3 regions of the Nocardiopsis sp. B62 genome follow, and region 1 is predicted to be linked to each of the others. Evidence: predicted binding sites of a transcription regulator. Region 1 holds the regulator's gene; each other region holds the start of a gene.
The links. Region 1 encodes HrcA, which represses chaperone genes, less so after heat shock. Its sites were predicted from a motif close to TTGGCACTCTCNNNNNGAGAGTGCCAA; they were not measured.

Region 1 (5,051 bases):
CTGACCGCCGTGGGGAGGCGGGTAACCACCGGGCTGCTGGTACCCGCCCTGGGGGTACCCGCCCTGGGGGTAGCCACCGGGCTGCTGGTAGCCGCCCTGGGGCGACGGGTAGCCGCCGGACTGGGGGCCGCCGTAGGGGGCGGGCGGACCACCGGGCACGCCGCCCTGCTGCGGGTAACCGGGCGGTGGCGGGTAGCCCCCGGACTCGCCCTGACCGTAGGGGTCGTTGGGGTTCGGGGTGTTCGGGTACGACATGGTGGTTCCTTGGTGTGTGGGAGAGAGGTGGCTACTTCAGGAGTCGGATGCTCACGGGGTAGCGGGTCCAGGCTCCCTTGTTGGCTCCGGAGGCTCCCAGAACGCCGAAGACGATGGAGATGATCCACACGAGGGCGATGAGCAGGTAGCCGATCCAGGACAGGCCGGGGAAGAAGATACCCAAGCCGAAGAACGCGACGCCAGCGAAGACGTACGGGATCAGCATAGTGATCTGGAAGTTCGCCGCTTCCGACGCGTGGTGCCGGATGAACGGTGACTGGTTGCGCTTGGCGAAGTAGACGGCCAGCGGCGGGATCCAGCCCAGGAAGGCGATCACGAAACCGGACAGGTGCGCGAGCATGGCGACGAGTACGTCGTTGCCGCCACCGGTCGGCTGCTGGACCGGCGGCTGCCCGTAGACCTGCTGGGGCTGCTGGTACTGCTCCCCGTAACCGGCCTGGGGATGCGCCTGTGCGGGCTGGGCCTGCTGGAACTGCGGCTGAGCGTACCCCTGGGGGGCGTAGCCAGCCTGAGCCTGGTCAGCGACTGGCTGACCCCAGGCGGGCTGTGCGCCGCTCTGCTGGGCCTGCGCCTCCGGCTGGCCCCAGTGCGGCTGCTGCGGCTGGCCACCGGCGGGCTGGACCCACGTCGGCTGCGCGCCGCTCTGCTGCGATTGGCCGTACGCCTGTCCCTCGGGCTGGCCCCAGTGGGGCTGCTGCGGCTCGCCGCCCGTCGACTGCTCCCAACCGGGCTGGACCTGTTGGGGCTGGCCGTAGGCCTGGGGCTGCGGAGTCTGCGCCCCGGGCTGGCCCCAACCGGGTTGAGCACCGGTCTGCGGTGGGCCGTACGCCTGCGCCTGTTCCTGCGGCTGTCCCCAGCCGGGCTGTTGGGGCGCCTGGGGCTGACCGCCGGTGTTGGGTCCCCAGCCGGGCTGTGCCTGTTGGGGCTGGCTGTAGGCCTGGGGCTGCGGGGCCTGTGCCCCGGGCTGGCCCCATCCGGGCTGGGGTTGCTGCGGGTCGCCGCCGGGTACTCCCCAGCCGGGCTGTGCGCCGCTGGGCTGCTGGGGCGCCTGGGGCTGACCGCCCGTGTCGTGACCCCACCCGGGCTGTGCGCCGCTCGGCTGCGCCTGGGCCTGTTGGGGCTGGCCGTAGGCCTGCGCCTGCTGGGGCTGACCGGACTGCTCGGGTGCCTGCGGCTGAGCTCCGGCGGGCTGCCCCCAGGCGGGCTGAGCCCCGCTCTGCTGCTGGCCGTGGGCCTGCGCGTCGGGCTGGCCCCAACCGGGCTGCGCGCCGCTCTGCTGCGCGGGATCCTGCGGCGGTCGCCGCTGTCCCTGCGGGTCGTCCGGCGACGGATGACTGGACGGGGTCTCGCTCATGCTCTTCCTTGACTCCGCTGTTGGGGGCGCTTGCTGTCTGCCCGAAGGATTCGGGCCGTACCGACGACCGCGGAGGGCCGGAGGCCGTGTCGCCCGACGGAAACGGGGGAGCGGTTTCCCGGGGGATCCATCAGACCACGTGATCGTGACAATCCTAGTGTTCCGCGGTGTGCGGTCCCGTGACGAAGTCGATGAGCTCCTCCACCCGCCCCAGCAGGGAGGGTTCGAGGTCCCCGTAGCCACGGACCGAGCCCAGGATGCGGCGCCAGGCCTCACCCGTCTCCATCCGCCAGCCAAGAGCGTCCACGACGCCCTCCTTCCAGGGCAGACCCCGAGGGATCTCGGGCCAGGCCCCGATCCCCACCGCGCTCGGACGCACCGCCTGCCACACATCCACGTAGGGATGGCCGACCACGAGCACGTCCGCGCCCCGGGCGCGCTCGGCGATCCGGCTCTCCTTTGAACCCGGAACCAGGTGGTCGACCAGGACTCCCAGACGGCGCCCCGGCCCCGGCTCGAACTCCGCCACCACTGCGGGAAGGTCGTCGACCCCCTCCAGGAACTCGACGGCCACCCCCTCCACACGGAGGTCGTGGCCCCAGACCTTCTCGACCAGTTCGGCGTCGTGGGCGCCCTCGACGTAGATCCGGCTCTCGCGGGCCGTGCGCGCCCGCGCGTCGGTCACCGCGATCGACCCCGAGGCGCTGCGCAGCGGACCCTTGGGGGCCTCCGTCGGACGCACCAGTGTCACGGGTTCACCGTCCACGAGGAAGGCGGCCTGACCCAGCTCGAACACCCTGCGGCACCCGTCCCGGTCCTCCAGGGTCACCGCGGCCTTGTCCCAGGACACCACGGCCCCGCAGAAGGTCTCGTCGGCGTCCTCCACGACCAGGTCACGACTGAGGGGTATCTCGCGGACCGCACCCTTCTTCGGTCGCCGCCAGTCTCCCGCCAGAACGTCGCGGCCGTAACGGCCGGTTCCCTTGGTAACCACGGTGGTGCAGTCTACTGGTGAAGGACCCCGGACGCCCGCTGGCGGGTGGCGCACGTCGCGGATCCGACAAGGAAGAAGCGACCCCCGTCCCCGTGTTACTGCGTGCGGGTAGCCGTGCGGGTTTGCGGCCGGGCATAGAATTAGCACTGAGGACCTTGGAGTGCCAGGAGGTGGCGAGTTGCTGGATGAGCGCAAGCTCGCGGTCCTGCGTGCGGTCGTCGAGGACTTCGTCAACACCAACGAACCCGTGGGTTCCCGGGCGTTGGCGGACCGTCACCCCCTTGGTGTCTCCCCGGCGACCATTCGCAACGACATGGTCGCCCTCGAGGAGGACGGCTACATCACCCAACCCCACACCAGTGCGGGACGGGTGCCCACCGACAAGGGGTACCGGCTCTTCGTGGACCGGCTCTCCTCCGTCAAGCCGCTCTCGGCGGCCGAACGGCGAGCCATCGAGTCCTTCCTCGGCGGTGCCGTGGACCTCGACGAGATCGTCGCCCGCACGGTGCGGCTGCTCGCGCAGCTCACCCGGCAGGTCGCGATCGTCCAGTACCCGTCGCTGACCCGCTCGTCGGTCCAGCACGTGGAACTGGTGCCGCTCGGCGGCCAGCGCATCATGATGGTCGTCATCACCAACACCGGCCGAGTCGAACAGCGCGTCATCGACGGGCTGGGATCGGTCAGCGAGACCGTGGTCGACGACCTGCGCAACATGCTCAACCGCGCCATCGCGGGCCGACACCTCGGTGACGTGCCGGACGCGGTGGAGGACCTGCCCGCCCAGGTCGCACCGGAGGACCGACCCGTCGCGGTCGCGGTCCTCTCCATCCTGCTGGAGAGCCTCGTGGAAAGACACGAGGAGAAGATCGTTCTGGCGGGAACCGCCAACCTGGCCGCGGTCGACTTCGCGGCCAGCCTGCGCGAGGTGCTCGAAGCACTGGAAGAGAACATGGTCCTCATCCGACTGCTCGGTGAGGCCAAGGACCCCTCCATGCTCACGGTGCGCATCGGCGCGGAGAACTTCCACGAGGGCCTTCGATCCACTTCCATCGTGTCGGCTGACTACGGCGTGGGAAACCAGTCGCTGGCCAAGATCGGAGTGGTGGGCCCGACCCGTATGGACTACCCAGGGACGATGGGCGCCGTCCGTGCGGTGGCCCGGTATGTCGGACAGATTTTGGCAGGACAGTAACTCAGTGGCCAGAGACTATTACCAGGTTCTCGGGGTGCGTCGCGACGCGTCCAAGGACGAGATCAAGAAGGCGTACCGGCGGCTCGCGCGCGAGCTCCACCCGGACATCAACCCGGACCCCGCGACCCAGGAGCGCTTCAAGGAAGTGACCCAGGCCTACGAGGTCCTCTCCGACGAGAACAAGCGTCGGATGTTCGACATGGGTCAGGACCCCTTCGCCCCCGGTGGCGGTGGCGGTGCCGGAGGTTTCGGCAACGCTGGCGGGTTCGCCTTCGACGACATCATGAACGCCTTCTTCGGCGGAGGACAGCCCGGCGGCCGCGGCCCCCGGGAACGGGTCCGGCGCGGACGCAGCATCAAGATCCGCATCGAACTCGACCTCGTCGAGACCGCTTTCGGGGTCAGCCGGGAGATCACCTTCCCGACCGCGATCCTCTGTGAGACCTGCCAGGGCGAGGGCACGGCGGCCGGTTCGCACCGGACCACCTGCGACATGTGCCACGGCCAGGGCGAGGTCTCCCAGGTCACGCGCTCCTTCCTCGGCCAGGTCATGACCTCGCGCCCGTGCCCGCAGTGCTCGGGTCAGGGCTCGGTCATCACCAACCCCTGCGGCGACTGTGCGGGCGAGGGCCGGGTCCGGGAGAAGGTCACCCGGACCGTGAAGATCCCCGCCGGTGTCGACGACGGCACCCGCATCCAGCTCGCCGGCGAGGGCGAGGTCGGCCCCAACGGCGGACCGCGCGGCGACATCATCCTGGAGATCGTCCAGAAGCCGCACCCGACCTTCGAGCGTCGCGGCGACGACCTGCACTGCACCATCACCGTCCCCATGACGGCGGCGGCGCTGGGTGCCTCGTGCGCCTTCGACACCCTCGACGGCACCGAGAACATCGACCTGCGTCCGGGGACCAACTCGGGCCACGTCATCACCCTGCCCGGCAAGGGCGTCACCCACCTCGACGGCGGCGGCCGGGGCGACCTGCGCATCCGTGTGGACGTGGAGACCCCGGGCAAGCTGGACGAGGAGCAGGAGGCCCTGCTGCGCAAGTTCGCGGAGCTGCGTGGGGAGGACCAGAACCCGGGCCGCTTCAGCCCCGGGCACGGTGGGTTCTTCTCCAAGATCCGCGACGCCTTCGGAGCCAAGTGACCCCGCCGGTCTTCCTGGTCGGGACCGCCGTGCTGGCGGGCGACCGGATCCGTCTGGACGGTCCGGAGGGACGCCACGCGGTGGCGGT
Region 2 (5,051 bases), on a different contig from region 1:
CCGACCTGGTCGTTCCCTGCCCATGATGACTCGCAAGGGTGCGGGGACCGTCCCCCGACACGGACGGTGCGGTCAACTTTTTCGCCGCACGGGGGAGGGGCGCGCGAGAACTTGTGACGTCTTGACGGGGATGGGACGGATTCCTGGCGGGGGAAAAGACGAAGGGGCTCCCCTCTCGACCGAGAGGGGAGCCCCTTCGTTGATGCGGCCCCAGCAGGATTCGAACCTGCGACACCCGCTTTAGGAGAGCGGTGCTCTATCCCCTGAGCTATGGAGCCATGGGTGATGCCAGAGCCGGACGTTACCCGGCCACGGGGCCAAGCCTAACCCAGGATGGGTGTGCGTGGGGTGCCGATTGGTGTTGGGGCGGTGGGGCCGAGGCACTCTGCGTGCGCGGCACAGTACGCTGACCTACGATTGGTTGTCCTGGTTGCGGTGTGATGTTGTTCATTTCGCGTGTCGTGATGCGAGCCGCCACCGCCCTTCGGTCACTCTGGGCGGGCGGGTGCGCCAGGTCACGGCACCCCGACGACCAGGCCTTCTTCCAGAGGCCGCGCGAGACGGCCGGAAGGACGGCGAGCAACCGTCCACGGGTTCGGCCGTCGGGCCGTACGGTCCAGTGTGTCCGCATGTGGACATGTAGTACGTTGCCTTGCGGCCACGAGTAGGTGTTCGAGGAAAAAGCAGCCGGAGGATCATTCGTGCCGTTCACTTCCGAGTCGGCGCGGCGTAGGTCCCGCGTACCGGGTAACGGGGTGCTGACCACCCTGGGGGCACACCACCGGGTCCGGATCGCGCAGGCGCTGACACTCATGCTGGTCACGTCCCTGTTCGTCGTGCCCGGATCCGTGACAGTCGCCCCGCCAGCCGAAGCGAGCCTGGAGGACCTCCGTGAGCGCGCGGAGTCCTCCGCCGACGCCCTGGAGGAGGCGACCGACGAGTACGTCGAGCGCCAGGACGCCCTGGAGGAGGCGCAGGAGGACCTGATCTCCACCCTCCACGAACTCCAGCAGATCGAGGGCGACCTCAACGAGATGCGCGAACCGCTCGCGCGGCTGGCCAGCACCATGTACCAGCAGCCCGACGCCGGTGTCATCGGCATCCTCGCGGCGGGGGACCTCGACGACGACCTCCAGACGCAGTCCTACGCGGCCAAGCTGTCCGAGGACAACCAGGCGCTCATCCAGGACGCCACCGACCTGCGCGAGGAGCAGGTGGGGCTGGCAGGGGAGGCCCAGGAGCTCCAGACCTTCACACAGCTCGAACAGGCTGAGCTCTCCGCCGAGGTGGACTCGCTGCGCGAACAGTCCGAGTCGAGCATGACCGAGCTCACTGACGAGCTGGAGTCCCGGGGCCTGGACCCGGAGGCCTACATGGCGGCCGCCGACTGCGACGCGAGCGCGGCCTCGAACGCGGGTGGCTACCCCAACGGGCTGCTCCCGCAGGAGGCCCTCTGCTCGCTCTACGACGACAAGTTCCTGAGGGCCGACGCCGCGGTGGAGTTCCTCCAGCTGAACGTGGAGTACGTCGAGGAGTTCGGCGAGAACATCTGCATCACCAGCGCGTACCGCGACCTGCCCAACCAGCACCGCGTCTACGCCCAGGAGCCGCCCGGGTTCGCCGCCGTGCCCGGTACCAGTAACCACGGTCTGGGACAGGCGATCGACCTCGGCTGCGGCATCCAGAACTTCCGTTCGGAACGGTGGAACTGGATGGAGGAGCACGGGGCCAAGTACAACTGGATCCACCCGGCCTGGGCGAAGTCCAGTCCCTTCGAGCCCTGGCACTGGGAGTACGAGGGCTAGGTCAGCCCGATCCGCAGCCGGTTCCAACCGGCGCCAAGCGCCCGGAGGGCGGCCCCGTGGGGCCGCCCTCCCGTGTGTCGGGCCCGTTGTGTCGGGACGGGCGCCGAGACACCCCTCGGTGCCCTAGGAGACGGTCTCGGGCGTGACCTCACTGGTGCAGTGGGCGCACTTGCTGGCCTTCTTGTTGATCTCCGAGAAGCAGTGGGGGCACTCGCGGGTGGTGGCCTCCTCGGCCTTGATGAACTTCTCCATCAGCTTGCCCATGGGCAGGACCACGAAGAAGTACAGGACCGCCGCGGTCATCAGGAACGAGATCATGGCGTCGACGAAGGCGCCGTACATGAACTGGCTGCCGTTGACCTCGAAGTAGAGGTCCGCGAAGGTCGGGACCCCGCCGAAGATCCCCAGGAGCGGGGTGATGAACCCTTCGGTGAACGCCGAGATGAGTCCGGCGAAGACGGAGCCGATGACGACCGCGACCGCCAGCTGCACCAGGTTTCCCTGGAGCAGGAACTTCTTGAAGCCTTCCATGGAACTGCCCTACGTGTTCGTGATTGATGGGGACGCGCCCGAAGTGGCGCCCGGACAGCTTTCACCACCCCTGGTCATCGGTCAACCGCGAATCGTCACAGACAGCCGCGAAGAGGTCGCGTGCCCGGCCAGGGCCCGGGCTTCCTCGCTGGTCGCGGCGATCAGGACCAGCGCACCGCCCTCCCCGCTCGGACCCTCCTCAGAGGGCACGGCGAGAACGGGCCGGTCACCGACCACCTCGACGGCGGGCCCGGGTCTGGTGGGCGGCCCGCCGAAGTCGTCCGCGCCCGTCGCGGCCAGCACGTCCACTCGGCTGCCTGGGGACAGCAGACCGACGGCCCCCGGGTCGGCCACCCGCACCGGCACGGCGACCATGTCCGCCCCGTAGGGGAGCGCGGGCGGGTCGCTCAGGCGGGCGTCGGTCAGCACCTCGCCCCGGCGCACGGGTGCGTTCAGCGAGAGCCCGGCCGCCCGGTCCCCGGGCGAGAGCGCCCCGTCCGGTACGGAGCTCTCCGTCAGGACCAGGGGCGTGAGGTCCTCCTCGGACAGGGGCGCGGAGGCGTCGAGGTCCCGCGCGGCGACGAGCACCTCCGCCCGGGGTTGGGGCGGGGGCCGCAGGACGAGGACCGCGCACACCACGGCCAGCGCGGTCAGGACGGCGGCGACGGTACGGCGGTGGCGGTCGAGCAGGCGGAGCGGGCCGCGCCGGAGCCGGAACGCGGGAGGGGAGGTGCTCATACCTCCAACGCTAGGCCGGGAGAGGCGGCCCCGGAGGGTTGTCCACAGGGCGGATTCCCACCCCGGGGCCCGTCACACGGGGCCCGGCAGACAACAGAAGCGCCGCCGAGGGGTCTCGGCGGCGCGGCCACGGTCAACGGTGCGGTGGCTCAGCTGCTGGTCGCGGCGGTGCTGCCGCTGGTGCTCTTGCTGGTCGACTTGTCGCCGCCGCCCGTGCTGGGGGTGGAGGCGGCGGGGGTGGCGGTGGAGCCGGAGTCGGAGGAGGGCTTGGCGGCGTCGCCGGACTTGCCGCCGTTGCCCTCGGTGCCGCCCTCAGCGGTGTTGGAACCGGTCAGGGCGGAGCTGTTCGTGGTGGACTTGCCGCTGTCGGTGCGGTAGAAGCCCGAACCCTTGAAGACGATGCCGACCGCGGAGTACACCTTGCGCAGGCGCCCCTCGCACTCGGGGCAGACCGTCAGCGAGTCGTCGCTGAAGCTCTGCACGACCTCCATCTGGGCGTCACACTCGGTGCACGCGTACTGGTACGTAGGCACTGTTCCGGGTCCTCCTTGCTGGCACTCACACCCGTTGACTGCTAAATAGTACGCGTTCGCCGACCACAGCCGCGACAACCCCTCCCCCTGCGGCGCCGGGCGTCCCCAGGGTCGGGCCGTACCCGGTCGGGGGCCGCACGGGGTGCTCGTGTTCGGGGTGGGTGCGGGACACGACCGCCAGCCATAACGCCGCGACCCGGTGCCTTAATCCCCGGAGCCTCCCGAGAGCGGTGCCCCCGGGGTCCCGGCCCGACTCACACCGCCCGGCCGTCCGGGTTCCCTCCTGGCCAGGCCGCCGCGTTCGGGTCGAACACGTGGAGCCCGCCGCCCGGGGTCACGACCGCGTCCACCGGCCGGTCGTGCCCCTCCACGGGCAGCGCGTCCACGAACTCCTCGTCATGGACCACGGCGATCGCCGGGGTGCGCGGGCCCCTGTGGGGCAGCGCGCGGTCGTAGCAACCCGCGCCGCGCCCCATCCGCGTCCCGCGCCGGTCCACCGCCACGGCCGGGCAGACCACCGCGTCCGCGCGGCCGAGCACTTCGGGGCCGTACCGGTGCCCGGTCGGCTCCACCAGGCCGTGGCCGGCCGGTTCGAGGCCGTCCGGGCCCTCGTAGGCCGCCCAGTCGAGGGTCCCGTCGGGCAGGAAGATCGGCAGCAGCACGTACGTGCCCCGCTTCCACAGCGCGTCGACCAGACCGCGCGTGCCGGGTTCGCCGCCCACGGAGTAGTAACAGGCCACCGTCCCGCCCATGGCCAGCCAGGGGAGCCCCATCAACGTGTCGCGGACCGCGGAAGCCACACGGTCGCGCTCCGCCGCGCCCCTCTCCCGCCGCGCGGCGAGCAGGCGCGCGCGCAGCGCGCGCTTGGCGGTCCGGTCGTGGTCGTTCGAGGCACCCATGGGCCCAGTGTGGCACCGGACCCCGATTTCCTCCGAGGGGTGAACACGCGGTTGCGGTTTCCACGACTTCGCCCGAAACGACGGGGACTTCTCGGCCACGGGAAGTCATCGGTCCACGTAACGCGGGTTGTCTGTCCTAAAGTGCCGTTCATGAGCGCCGACACCGACCAGAAGCGATCCCGCACCGACGCCGCCGTGACCAAGGCGGTCGTTCCGGCCGCGGGCCTGGGCACCCGCTTCCTGCCCGCCACCAAGGCCACTCCCAAGGAGATGCTGCCGATCGTGGACAAACCCGCGATCCAGTACGTCGTGGAGGAGGCCGTCGAAGCCGGGCTCGGCGACGTCCTCATGATCACCGGGCGCAGCAAACGCTCCATTGAGGACCACTTCGACCGCGCCTACGAACTCGAGGAGGCGCTCGCCGCCAAGGGGGAGGAGGACAAGCTCCGCTCGGTCCGCGAGTCCAGCGACCTCGCCCAGGTCCACTACGTCCGCCAGGGTGAGCCCCGGGGGCTGGGACACGCCGTGCTGTGCGCGCAGGCCCA
Region 3 (5,051 bases), on a different contig from region 1:
GCTGCTCGCCGGTCGCCCGCGCCTGGGCCGACGGGCACGACGTCATCCAGCCGGTCAAGCCGGACACCATCGCCAAGTCGCTGGCGATCGGCAACCCCGCAGACGGCCCGTACGTGCTGGACATCGCCAACCGCACCGGCGGGGCGATCGAACACGTGGGTGACGACGAGATCGTCGACGCCATCAAGCTGCTGGCCCGCACGGAGGGGATCTTCGCGGAGACGGCGGGCGGCGTGACCACCGGTGTCCTGCGCAAGCTGGTCCGCGAGGGCAGGCTCGACCCCGAGGCGGAGACGGTCATCGTCAACACCGGCGACGGGCTCAAGACCCTCAACGCCGTCGACTCGGGTGTCACCGCCACCATCAAGCCGTCCCTGGAGGCCTTCAAGGCCGAGGGCCTGGCCTGATCCGGGCCCGCCCCACGTTCACCACCCCGCGCAGCACCCACGTCCCAGGAGTACGAACACCATGAGCGTCAGCGTCCGCGTGCCCACCATCCTGCGCACCTACACCAACGACGCGTCCGAGGTGACCGCCGAGGGCGGCACCCTGGCAGAGGTCCTGGACCACCTGGAGGCCAACCACCCGGGCATCCTCGCCCGCGTGCTCGACGACGGCGGCAAGGTCCGCCGCTTCGTCAACGTCTACGTCGGCGACGAGGACGTCCGCTTCGAGAAGGGCCTACAGACCGAGGTCCGGGACGGCCAGCAGATCTCGATCATCCCCGCCGTCGCCGGGGGCTGCTGACGCACGGGCAGTGGCGAACCACGGGGCGGGCGCCGGTCGGTGCCCGCCCCGCCGCGTGCCCGGACCCTCGTAACCTGGGAGGGAGATTCTCCAGGGGACGAGGGTGGCGATGTCGGCGACGCGGTTGTTGGTGCGGAGAGAGAAGAGATGAATCACGTGGGTCCTTTGGGGTCTCTTGTCTTCGGTGTCCAACTTCTGAGAAGTTGGAAAAACAACCCCTTGCCGCTGGTAAGTTTCCTGTTCAAATAGTCTGCTCCCCGCGCACGCGGGGATGGACCCGACCAGCCCCCCAGGTACGCCCGCCGTCCACCCTGCTCCCCGCGCACGCGGGGATGGACCCGGGTCTCGGGTCAAACGCTCCCCGCGCACGCGGGGATGGACCCGGGTCTCGGGTCAAACTGGCGTACTCGGTGGCCTGCTCCCCGCGCACGCGGGGATGGACCCAGCATCATCCCCGACCTGGTCAACGGCGTGATCTGCTCCCCGCGTGCGCGGGGATGGACCCACCGCGTGGATGTTCTCCAACATGGCCCCGGCCTGCTCCCCGCGTGCGCGGGGATGGACCCAGGGTCACCCTGCGGCCGCGCCGGGAGGCCTGCTGCCCCCCGCGCACGCGGGGATGGGCCCGCTTGCGCGCCAACGTTCAACCAGATGGTGGGCGGGCCCTTGGTTACCGGGCTGGCGGGACCTGGCCACCCGGTTCCACCAGGGGTTCGTCCGTTGTTCGCCGAGCGCTCAAACCGCCCTGTGGAGGGAAGTCCGCGCTGTTCAGGGCTGTTTCCGAAGCTGGGGAAATCGTGACCACATCGTTTGCACTCTCCATGGCCGAGTGCTAAAAAAGGGAGTGGTTAGCACTCACCTATACCGAGTGCTAACCGGATCGAGGCTGCGAGATCGTGGTCCTCCGGCAGCAGGGTTGCCGGTGCGAACGCGGTCGTCCGTCGCGGGCGCACGCCTCGTCCCATCGCGTATCAGCCCGGTCACGGGAGGACAAGAACTCAATGGCAGCCAAACTGATCGCGTTCGACGAGGAGGCCCGTCGCGGCCTCGAGCGCGGCATGAACCAGCTCGCTGACGCCGTGAAGGTCACGCTCGGCCCGAAGGGTCGCAACGTCGTCCTGGAGAAGAAGTGGGGCGCCCCCACTATCACCAACGACGGTGTCTCCATCGCCAAGGAGATCGAGCTCGAGGACCCCTGGGAGAAGATCGGGGCCGAGCTGGTCAAGGAGGTCGCCAAGAAGACGGACGACGTCGCCGGTGACGGTACGACCACCGCCACCGTCCTGGCCCAGGCTCTCGTCCGCGAGGGTCTGCGCAACGTCGCCGCCGGCGCCAACCCGATCGGCCTCAAGCGCGGCATCGAGGCCGCCGTGGCCCGCATCAACGAGGAGCTCGGCAACCTCTCGAAGGACGTCGAGACCAAGGAGCAGATCGCCTCCACCGCCTCCATCTCCGCTGGTGACACCCAGATCGGTGAGACCATCGCCGAGGCGATGGACAAGGTCGGCAAGGAAGGCGTCATCACCGTCGAGGAGGGGCAGACCTTCGGGCTCGAGCTTGAGCTCGCCGAGGGCATGCGCTTCGACAAGGGCTACATCTCGCCCTACTTCGCCACCGACCTTGAGCGCATGGAGACGGTCCTCGAGGACCCCTACATCCTCATCGTCAACTCGAAGATCTCCAACAACAACGAGTTCCTGCCCGTTGTCGAGAAGGTCCTCCAGTCCGGCCGTCCGCTGATGGTCATCGCCGAGGACGTCGCCGACGGCGCCCTGCAGACCCTCGTGGTCAACAAGATCCGCGGCACCTTCAAGTCCGTCGCCGTCAAGGCTCCGGGCTTCGGTGACCGCCGCAAGGCCCAGCTCGGCGACATCGCCGTGCTGACCGGCGGCCAGGTCATCACCGAGGAGGTCGGCCTCAAGCTCGAGAACACCGAGCTCGACCTGCTGGGCCGCGCCCGCAAGGTCGTCGTCACCAAGGACGAGACCACCATCGTCGACGGTGCCGGTGACGCCACCGCCATCGCCGGTCGCGTGAACGAGATCCGCAACGAGATCGAGCGCACCGACTCCGACTACGACCGCGAGAAGCTCCAGGAGCGCCTCGCGCGTCTGGCCGGCGGCGTGGCCGTCATCAAGGCCGGTGCCGCCACCGAGGTGGAGCTCAAGGAGCGCAAGCACCGCATCGAGGACGCCGTCCGCAACGCCAAGGCCGCGGTCGAAGAGGGCATCCTGCCCGGCGGTGGCGTCGCGCTGCTGCAGGCCAGCGTCCCCGCGTTCGAGAAGCTGGACCTCGAGGGTGACGAGGCCATCGGCGCCGACATCGTGCGTCGCGCCATCGCCGAGCCGCTCAAGATGATCGCGGTCAACGCCGGCCTCGAAGGCGGAGTCGTGGCGGACAAGGTCAAGCACCTGGAGCCCGGTTTCGGCCTCAACGCCGCCACCGGCGAGTACACCGACCTGTTCAAGGACGGCGTCATCGACCCGACCAAGGTCACCCGTTCCGCTCTGCAGAACGCGTCGTCCATCGCTGGTCTGTTCCTGACCACCGAGGCCGTCATCGCCGACAAGCCGGAGAAGGCCTCGGCTCCCGCCGGCGACCCGACCGGTGGCATGGGCGGCATGGACTTCTAGCAGGTCCGTGACACCGGGCGTGAGCCCGTAGGCGCCTGAGGTCCGGATACGCGACCTCGCCCGCGACGACCGGGCGGTCCCCATGGGGACCGCCCGGTTTCGCTCTTTCCGGGACCCCCGGGGGTCAATCCTGGGCGGGCCCGTGCGGACGGATCGCGTCGGCCAGTTGGTGCCAGCCCTGCGGTCCCGGGAGCACCTGCGCCGACTCCGGTCCGTAGGAGCCCGCAAGGTAAGGTTCGGGCTCCGTCGCCGAGTCCATCAGCGGGTCGACGATCCGCCACGACTCCTCGACCACGTCGAAGCGCACGAACTGCTCCGGGCTGCCCACCACGGCGCCGTGCAGCACGTGGTCGTAGGCCTCGTGCCCCCGGCCCAGTTGGCGTTCCACGTCGGCCGCGAGCACGAGGCGCGCCGCCGAGTCGCTCTCCGCGCCGGGTTCGTTGAGCAGCATCTCGAAGGTCACCCCGGACCACGGTTCCAGCTGGAACCGGACCAGGTTGGCTGGCCCCGGGTAGAGGTCGGCGGCGGGGCGCTTCAGCTCGGCCACCACCTCCCATGAGGTGAGGGGCATGTGCTTGCCCGAGCGAACGTAGAAGGGCACGCCCGCCCAGCGGCGGTTGTCCACCCACATGCGCAGCGCGAAGAAGGTCTCCGTGGTGGAGCCGGGGCCGACCCCCTCCGTGCTGAGGTAGCCGTCGTAGCGGCCCCGGATCGCGTCGGCCGGTTCGATGGTGCGCACGGCGCGCAGCAGGCGCAGCGTCTCGTCCTTGACCACCGAGGGGTCGGTGGAGACCGGCGCGTCCATCGTGAGCAGCGCGAACAGCTGGAGCAGGTGGTTCTGGAACACGTCCCGGACCGCCCCTGCGGCGTCATAGAACGACCCCCGGTCGTCCACCCCGAAGTCCTCGGCCATGGTGATCTGCACGTTGTCCACGAACGTCCGGTTCCACACGGGCTCCAGCAGGGTGTTGCCGAACCGGGTCACCGGCAGCCCCCGGACGGGTTCCTCGCCCAGGAAGTGGTCGACGAGGTAGAGGCTCTCCGAGGGGAAGCACTCCAGGAGCGCGCGGTGGAGTTCGCGGGCCGAGGCGAGGTCGTGGCCGAAGGGCTTCTCCACCACCAGGCGGGCGTCACGGTTGAGCCCGGCGTCCGCCAGGGCGCGGGCCACCGTGGTGAACAGCGCGGGTGGCACCGCCAGGTAGTGGGCGGTGTGGGAACCGTCGGGCAGGGTCGCGGCGAGGTCCGCGTAGGTGCGGGGGTCGTTGAGGTCGCCGGTGACCAGCGTCATCCGGTCGGTCAGGGACCGCATGACGGACTCGTCCAGGGTGGTGGAGGCCTCGGAACCGGTCTCGGCGAGGTGCTCGGTGACGGCCTCGCGGGTCCGCCGCCGCAACTCCTCTGTGTCCCAGTCGGACTTGGCCACCCCCACGATCCGGGTGCGCAGCTCCTCCCGTTCCGCCAGGTGGTAGAGGGCGGGCATGAGGTACTTCCGGGCGAGGTCACCGGTCACTCCGAAGATCACCAGGGTGTCGGCGTTGGGTCCTGTGGTCATGCTGTCCCCTCGTCGGCGGCCGGTGCGCGGCGGCGCACGTTGGCGGGGGTACCCGGTCCGGGCCGCTGACGTGCCCAAGGAAGGGCCAAGAAAGGGTGACCGGGCCGACCTGGGGCGTC

Region 2: a site for HrcA is predicted at 3,626-3,652, ahead of KBX21_RS08375 (FmdB family zinc ribbon protein). Genes of this name have one in related genera too.
Region 3: a site for HrcA is predicted at 1,557-1,583, ahead of groL (chaperonin GroEL). Genes of this name have one in related genera too.

The regions. Positions count from the first base shown of each region.
Region 1 is NZ_JAGPXK010000016.1:54,764-59,814, forward strand. Features, by position in the region: gene KBX21_RS17580 (DUF4870 domain-containing protein) at 1-255, opposite strand, end outside; gene KBX21_RS17585 (DUF4870 domain-containing protein) at 287-616, opposite strand; gene KBX21_RS17590 (hypothetical protein) at 605-1,642, shown strand; gene KBX21_RS17595 (DUF3097 domain-containing protein) at 1,785-2,624, opposite strand; gene hrcA (heat-inducible transcriptional repressor HrcA) at 2,803-3,816, shown strand; gene dnaJ (molecular chaperone DnaJ) at 3,821-4,963, shown strand; gene KBX21_RS17610 (16S rRNA (uracil(1498)-N(3))-methyltransferase) at 4,960-5,051, shown strand, end outside.
Region 2 is NZ_JAGPXK010000005.1:209,387-214,437, forward strand. Features, by position in the region: tRNA gene KBX21_RS08355 (tRNA-Arg) at 206-278, opposite strand; gene KBX21_RS08360 (M15 family metallopeptidase) at 702-1,805, shown strand; gene KBX21_RS08365 (MscL family protein) at 1,929-2,336, opposite strand; gene KBX21_RS08370 (SAF domain-containing protein) at 2,418-3,074, opposite strand; gene KBX21_RS08375 (FmdB family zinc ribbon protein) at 3,224-3,607, opposite strand; gene KBX21_RS08380 (5-formyltetrahydrofolate cyclo-ligase) at 3,862-4,506, opposite strand; gene galU (UTP--glucose-1-phosphate uridylyltransferase GalU) at 4,657-5,051, shown strand, end outside.
Region 3 is NZ_JAGPXK010000005.1:72,046-77,096, forward strand. Features, by position in the region: gene thrC (threonine synthase) at 1-407, shown strand, start outside; gene KBX21_RS07730 (ubiquitin-like small modifier protein 1) at 469-747, shown strand; gene groL (chaperonin GroEL) at 1,749-3,380, shown strand; gene zwf (glucose-6-phosphate dehydrogenase) at 3,505-4,932, opposite strand.